Linked DNA regions of Thiosocius teredinicola. The protein of the gene in region 2 binds, or shares a complex with, the protein of the main gene of each other region. Links are inferred from orthologs where the notes say so. Each region holds a gene or a part of one and is shown on either strand. Other genes may lie near its edges.

Evidence for each region.
Region 1: the proteins of secA (region 2) and secY are in contact, whole or in part, in a crystal structure (PDB 3DIN), measured with the Thermotoga maritima proteins. The link is inferred for Thiosocius teredinicola from one-to-one orthologs. Residues at the interface, in WP_004082002.1 of Thermotoga maritima: Glu261, Ala262, Arg263, Lys300, Ala301, Arg302, Thr303, Ile304, Ile305, Leu323, Tyr324, Asp325, Pro326, Val329, Ser330, Tyr333, Ile336, Lys340, Phe345, Val349, Glu363, Phe364, Tyr374, Ser375, Gly376, Gly377, Glu393, Ile395, Thr482, Ser483; in WP_004081795.1 of Thermotoga maritima: Glu108, Gly109, Glu110, Glu111, Ala236, Glu237, Arg238, Arg239, Ile240, Thr241, Ile242, Gln243, Tyr244, Ala245, Arg246, Arg247, Val248, Thr249, Gly250, Arg251, Arg252, Val253, Tyr254, Gly256, Ala257, Ser258, Thr259, Tyr260, Leu261, Pro262.

The regions. Positions count from the first base shown.
Region 1 is NZ_CP019936.1:4,325,941-4,329,237, reverse strand. What follows is about bases 262-3,243. They hold secY (preprotein translocase subunit SecY), read left to right. Parts: upstream 262-1,071; coding sequence 1,072-2,415; downstream 2,416-3,243. Other genes in these bases: rpsK (30S ribosomal protein S11), read left to right, coding at 3,031-3,243; rpsM (30S ribosomal protein S13), read left to right, coding at 2,643-2,999; rpmJ (50S ribosomal protein L36), read left to right, coding at 2,443-2,556; rplO (50S ribosomal protein L15), read left to right, coding at 628-1,062; rpmD (50S ribosomal protein L30), read left to right, coding at 435-626. Also shown: more of rpsE, read left to right, coding at 1-261; more of rpsK, read left to right, coding at 3,244-3,297. UniProt on the Escherichia coli protein: The central subunit of the protein translocation channel SecYEG. Consists of two halves formed by TMs 1-5 and 6-10.
Region 2 is NZ_CP019936.1:3,825,492-3,829,123, forward strand. The notes cover bases 171-3,487. They hold secA (preprotein translocase subunit SecA), read right to left. Parts: upstream 3,176-3,487; coding sequence 371-3,175; downstream 171-370. Other genes in these bases: B1781_RS18140 (hypothetical protein), read left to right, coding at 171-309; B1781_RS18150 (M23 family metallopeptidase), read right to left, coding at 3,306-3,487. Also shown: more of B1781_RS18140, read left to right, coding at 91-170; more of B1781_RS18150, read right to left, coding at 3,488-3,632. UniProt on the Escherichia coli protein: Required for protein export, interacts with the SecYEG preprotein conducting channel.

The DNA.
Region 1 (3,297 bases), 500 kb from region 2 along the record:
TTAAGGGTGGTCGCGTATTCGGTTTCGCGGCACTTGTAGTTGTTGGTGACGGCAACGGCAAGGTCGGTTTTGGTACCGGTAAAGCCAAAGAAGTGCCGGTAGCCATCCAAAAGGCGATGGATATGGCGCGTCGCAACATGAAGACCGTCAAGCTGAAGAACGGCACGCTGCAGTACCCGCTGGTCGGTCGTCACGGTGCGGCGAAAGTTCACATGCAGCCTGCCTCGGAAGGTACCGGTATTATCGCCGGCGGCGCGATGCGCGCAATTTTCGAAGTGGTTGGTGTGCACAACGTTCTGGCCAAGTGCATCGGTACCAACAATGCTATCAACGTTGTCCGCGCCACCATGAACGGTCTGGTCAACATGGACGATCCCGAATACGTCGCTGCCAAGCGTGGTAAGACGGTCGAAGAGATCCTGGGGTAATCAGCAATGGCCGACAAAAAGATGATGAAGGTCAAGTTGGTGCGTAGCGTCCATGGGCGCTTGGAAAAGCATCGTGCCTGCGTAAGCGGGCTCGGATTGCGCCGTATGCACCAGGTTGTTGAGGTAGAGGACACGCCCGCCACCCGCGGCATGCTGAACAAGGTGTCCTACATGGTTCAGGTCGTGGAGGAAGCGTGACATGCGTCTAAATTCGCTAAAACCTGCTGCTGGCAGCAAACCAACCCGCAAGCGCGTCGGTCGCGGTATCGGCAGCGGTCTGGGTAAAACCAGCGGCCGTGGCCACAAGGGCCAGAAGTCGCGTACCGGTGGCTACCACAAAGTAGGCTTCGAAGGCGGTCAGATGCCGTTGCAGCGTCGCCTGCCCAAAGTTGGATTCCGCTCGCGTCTCGCTCGCGTAACCGGCCAGGTGCGTTTGAACGAGATCGCCAAGGTTGAGGGTGACGTCGTCGATATGGACGCGCTTTATCGAGCAGATATCCTGCCGATGTCGGTTACCCGCGCCAAGGTTATCCTGTCCGGCAGCATTGATCGTGCAGTGACCGTGCGTGGCCTCGGTGTCACCAAGGGTGCCAAGGCAGCGATTGAATCCGCTGGCGGTAAAGTCGAGGAATAAGGGCAGCACATGGCTCTGAACCCTGCAAGCGCCGGCGGTATGCAACTCGGGAAATTGACCGAGTTGCGCCAACGCCTGCTGTTTCTGCTTGGTGCGCTGATTGTCTTCCGGATCGGGACCTTCATCCCGGTTCCCGGCGTTAATCCAGCTGCGCTTGCGGAATTGTTCGATCAGCAGCAGGGAACCATCCTGAACATGTTCAACATGTTCTCCGGTGGCGCGTTGAGCCGAGCCAGCCTGTTCGCCCTCGGAATCATGCCGTACATCTCTGCGTCGATTATCGTGCAGCTGATGTCGGCTGTGATCCCGAAGCTCGAGCAGCTGAAGAAAGAGGGTGAGGCGGGGCGCCGCAAGATTACCCAGTACACGCGGTACGGGACCTTGGTGCTCGCGACTTTCCAGGCATTCGGTATTGCTGTCGCGTTGCAGGGTGATTTCGGCCAGGGGCTCGTTATCAGCACCGGGCCGGGGTTTGTGTTCACTGCCACCGTATCGCTGGTTACCGGGACTATGTTCCTGATGTGGCTGGGTGAGCAGATTACCGAGCGCGGTCTGGGCAACGGCATCTCGATGATCATATTTGCTGGTATCGTTGCCGGTCTGCCGGCAGCATTCGGCAGCGTTATCGAGTTGGTCAGTAACGGCGAGATGAATGCCCTGTTCGCGCTCTTCTTGTTCCTGCTGGCGATCGCGGTTACCGGCTTTGTCGTGTTCGTCGAACGCGGTCAGCGTCGCATCACGGTGAATTACGCCAAGCGACAACAGGGCCGCAAGATGTACGCGGCGCAGAGCAGTCATCTGCCGCTGAAATTGAATATGGCCGGCGTTATTCCGCCGATTTTCGCATCCAGCATCATCCTGTTTCCGACCACACTCGCGCAGTGGGCTGGAAATACCGAAGGCATGCGCTGGTTGCAGGATATTGTCGCCAAGCTGTCGCCGGGTCAGCCGATCTATGTGGCTTTGTACGCTGCAGCGATCATTTTCTTCTGCTTTTTCTACACCGCGCTGGTGTTCAATTCGAAGGAAACCGCCGACAACTTGAAACGCTCGGGGGCGTTTATCCCGGGTATTCGCCCTGGCGAGCAGACGGCCCGCTATATCGATCAGGTTATGTCGCGTCTGACACTGGCGGGCGCCATCTACATCACGCTGGTCTGCTTGATGCCCGAGTTCCTGATCGTTGGCTGGAACGTACCGTTTTACTTTGGTGGCACCTCGCTGCTGATTGTCGTGGTCGTGGTGATGGATTTTATGGCCCAGGTGCAGGCACACGTGATGTCGCACCAGTACGAAGGCCTGATGAAGAAGGCAAATCTGAAGGGTATCGGCGGCACGGGCATGCCTCGCTGACCGGTAGTCGCGTTTTGGAGAGAACACATGAAAGTCCGTGCCTCAGTTAAAAAGATGTGTCGCAACTGCAAGATCATCAAGCGCAAAGGCGTCGTTCGCGTCATTTGCACCGATCCGCGTCACAAGCAGCGTCAAGGCTAAAAGCGCCGTTGCTAAAACATTGAAATGTGGGTAGAATTTCGCGCTTTCGCGCGCGGGTTCGCCGCTGAACCAGGAGAAATTTGACAATGGCCCGTATTGCTGGAGTCAACATTCCAGATCGCAAACACACGGTGATTGCGCTGACCTCGATCTACGGGATCGGTCGCACCCGTGCGAAAGAGATTTGTGAAGCGGCCGCAGTAGCGCCTGAAAGCAAGATCATTGATCTGACTGAAGACGAAGTTGAAAAACTGCGTACCGAAGTGGCGAAGTTCACCGTCGAAGGTGATCTGCGCCGCGAAGTCTCGATGAATATCAAGCGTTTGATGGATCTCGGCTGCAATCGCGGTATCCGTCATCGCCGCGGGTTGCCGTTGCGTGGTCAGCGCACTCGCACCAACGCGCGTACCCGCAAGGGCCCGCGTAAACCGATCAGAAAATAAGCGTTAGCTTGGTTAGTTAGGAATAAGGCATATGGCCAAGACTCCGACCCGTACCCGTAAAAAGGTCAAAAAGGTTGTTACCGATGGTGTTGCGCACGTCCATGCGTCGTTCAACAACACTATCATCACCATTACCGATCGCCAGGGTAACGCCCTGTGCTGGGCTACCGCTGGTGGTTCCGGCTTCCGCGGCTCGCGTAAGAGCACGCCGTTCGCTGCCCAGGTTGCGGCCGACCGCGCCGGTCAGGTTGCCAAGGAATACGGTGTGAAGAACCTCGACGTTAACGTCAAGGGCCCC
Region 2 (3,632 bases):
GGCAGCCAGCCCGGATGCACTGATTGTCATCAGCATTTGCCATCCCGTCCGTCCCGCCTGCCGAACTACCTGGTCCGGTCGCGTGGCAGTTTGATCAAGACAGTACGCGAGACGCTGACGGATATCGTGCCACTGCCGATTCGACCTCGAATCCGCGCCGACATCGACCGGATGACCCTCGACCGCTCGGACCACCTGTTCGCCGGCGCATCAGAGCGGATCCTTAAGCGCGTTGCCGACAACATCGCTGCTAGCGGAAAAATGTTCGAACTCGATCTAGCAGACTACCGTCTGTCACCGCCGCGCTGAACGCTCACACCGTCTTTGCCCAGGCCGAGGCATTCGGAACAGGCTCAGATAAGCCTCTGAATCAGCTCAGTTTTCCGTGACAATGCTTGTACTTTTTGCCCGAACCGCACGGACAAGGATCGTTGCGGCCGACCTTGCGGTCTGGTCGAACAAACGGCTTTTTCTCTTCCGCCGCTCCCGCCTCCGCTTCGGCCGGCTCGGGTTCGCCCCCGAGGCCTTCGAACGTTTCGTGTCTGAACTCGAACTCGTTCGGATCGCGGGCCTGCTCTAGCAAATCGGGGGGTGCCTGCACCTGCAAGCGACAGAGAATCTGCACCACCTCGAGCTTGATGGCGTCAAGCATCGACGAGAACATGTCGAAGGCCTCGCGCTTGTACTCCTGCTTCGGGTTCTTCTGCGCGTAACCACGCAGGTGAATACCCTGGCGCAGATAGTCCATCGCCGCGAGGTGCTCCTTCCAATGCGAATCGAGGGTATAGAGCATCACCTCTTTCTCGATGCGGCGCATCTGCTCGACACCGACCTGTGATTCCTTCTCGTCGTAGATCGCGACGATCTGGTCGAGGATCTTCTGCCGCAACGTTTCCTCGTGCAGGCTGTCGTCGCTGTCAAGCCATTGCTGAACAGGCGCATCCAGGGCGAAGTTTTCCTGCAGCGCTTCGGTCAGACCCGGTACGTCCCATTGTTCTTCGAGGCTTTGCGGCGGGATATATTGGTCGATCACGCTGTTAAGCGAATCGATACGCAAGTTGGCTACCGTGTCGGAGATATCCTCGACATTCATCAACTCGTCACGTTGTTGATAGACCACTTTGCGCTGGTCATTGGCGACGTCGTCATACTCAAGCAACTGTTTGCGGATGTCGAAGTTGCGACCTTCGACTTTTCTTTGCGCGTTCTCGATGGCCTTGTTGACCCACGGATGCTCAATCGCCTCGCCCTCTTTCATACCGAGCTTCTGCATCAGATTCGAGACACGCTCAGACGCAAATATGCGCATCAGGCTGTCTTCGAGCGACAGATAAAAACGTGACGAACCCGGATCACCCTGCCGCCCGGAGCGCCCGCGCAGCTGGTTGTCGATTCGGCGGGACTCGTGGCGCTCGGTGCCGATCACGCGAAGTCCACCGGCCGCAAGCACATGCTCGTGGCGTTTCTGCCATTCTTCGCGATGTTTGGCGATCGCCTGCTCATCCGCAGTGTCACCGAGCTGGCCTAATTCCACGTCGAGGTTGCCACCAAGCACGATGTCGGTACCACGACCGGCCATGTTCGTGGCGATGGTGACCGCCCCAGGGCGCCCGGCCTCGGCGACAATCTGCGCTTCCCGCTCGTGCTGCTTGGCATTCAGTACCTGATGTTCGACGCCTGCTTCGTTAAGCATGTTCGACACCAACTCCGAGACCTCGATTGATGCCGTGCCCACCAGTACCGGCTGGCCACGCTCAACACAGTCGCGCGCGTCTTCAACGATCGCCTGATACTTCTCACCCTGTGTCAGGTAGACCAGGTCGGTCTGGTCGTCGCGCTGCATCGGTCTGTTGGTGGGTATGACAACCACCTCGAGGCCGTAGATCTGCTGGAATTCAAACGCCTCGGTATCCGCTGTACCGGTCATACCCGAGAGCTTGTCGTACAGGCGGAAGTAATTCTGGAAGGTGATCGAGGCCAGCGTCTGGCTCTCGGCCTGGATCTGCACGCCTTCTTTGGCCTCGATAGCCTGGTGCAGGCCGTCCGACCAGCGCCGCCCGGGCATCGTACGACCGGTAAACTCGTCGACGATGATTACCTGGCCGTCGCGCACGATGTAATCGACATTGCGCTGGAACAAGGCATGTGCCCGCATAGCCGCCATCACGTGGTGCATCAGCATGATGTTCGACGGGTCGTACAGGCTCTCGCCCTCAGCCAGCAGGCCGTACTCCGACAACATCTGCTCGACCTTTTCATGCCCCTCATCGCTGAGGAAGACCTGGCGTGCCTTTTCGTCGACGGAGTAATCGCCGGGACCGAAATCCGGCTTGCCTTCGTCGTTGGTGATCGGGTCCTGTTTCGTGAGTTGGGCCGGGATACCACTGACCCGACGGTACATCTCGGAACTGTCTTCGGCCGGCCCGGAAATGATCAACGGCGTACGCGCCTCGTCGATCAAGATCGAGTCGACCTCGTCGACCACCGCGAAATAACGACGCTGCACCCGCTGATCGGCAGAAAACGCCATGTTGTCGCGCAGATAATCGAAGCCGAACTCGTTGTTGGTGCCATAGGTGATATCGCAGGCATAGGCGGCCGCGCGGCTCACCGGACGCAGACGCGAGAACCCGCCGGCGTCGCCCTGGAAGGCAGGATCAAACTCATAGGACGAGCTGTCCGGCCCCATCCCGCCGGAAGAATTGATTACACCGGTGGTCATGCCGAGGAAGTGATAAAGCTGGCCCATCCAGCCGGCATCACGACGCGCCAGGTAGTCGTTGACCGTCACCACATGTACGCCGCGACCGACCAACGCATTCAGGTAAACCGCCAGGGTTGCGACCAGGGTTTTACCCTCACCGGTACGCATCTCGGCGATCTTGCCATCATTGAGCACCATGCCGCCGATCATCTGCACATCGAAGTGGCGCATGCCGAGCACTCGCTTGCCGGCTTCGCGCACCACGGCGAACGCCTCAGGCAGCAAATCGTTAGACGACGCGCCTTCGGCAATGCGTTTACGGAATTCTGCCGTTTTGGCGGCAAGGGCCTCATCGCTCAGCTCGCTCAATGCAGGTTCGAGCACGTTGATCTGCTCCACCGACTTGAGCATTTTCTTTACCAGTCGATCGTTTCGACTGCCAAAGACCTTCTTGATGAGCTTGTTCAGCATAAACCTGCGACCTTCCCGGACGAGCTAATACAAAGGGCAGAATGATAACCCAATCGGGCGATCGAACGGCCGGAGACATAAGAAAAAACCCGCTACTGCGGGTCTTTTCGGGATGTGTTGGGCAAAGCCTCTATTTGACGCGCACAAAGCGCAGAGGATTGACGATTTTGCCGTCTTTGCGCACTTCGAAATGCACGTGAGGACCACTGGACCGCCCAGTGCTGCCAAGCAGCGCAACCGTCTGGCCCTTGTTCACCACGTCGCCTTTCTTGACCAGGTTTTCCTTGTTGTGGGCATACAGGGTTGTGTAGCCATCCGCATGCTTGATCTCGACGAGATTGCCGTACCCGCTGGCGCGCTTGGCGCGAACCACGACGCCGGATGCAACCGCCACGACCTCAGCACCGCGCTTACCGGCAAAATCGACACCCCGGTGGAACGATTTGCGACCCTTGAA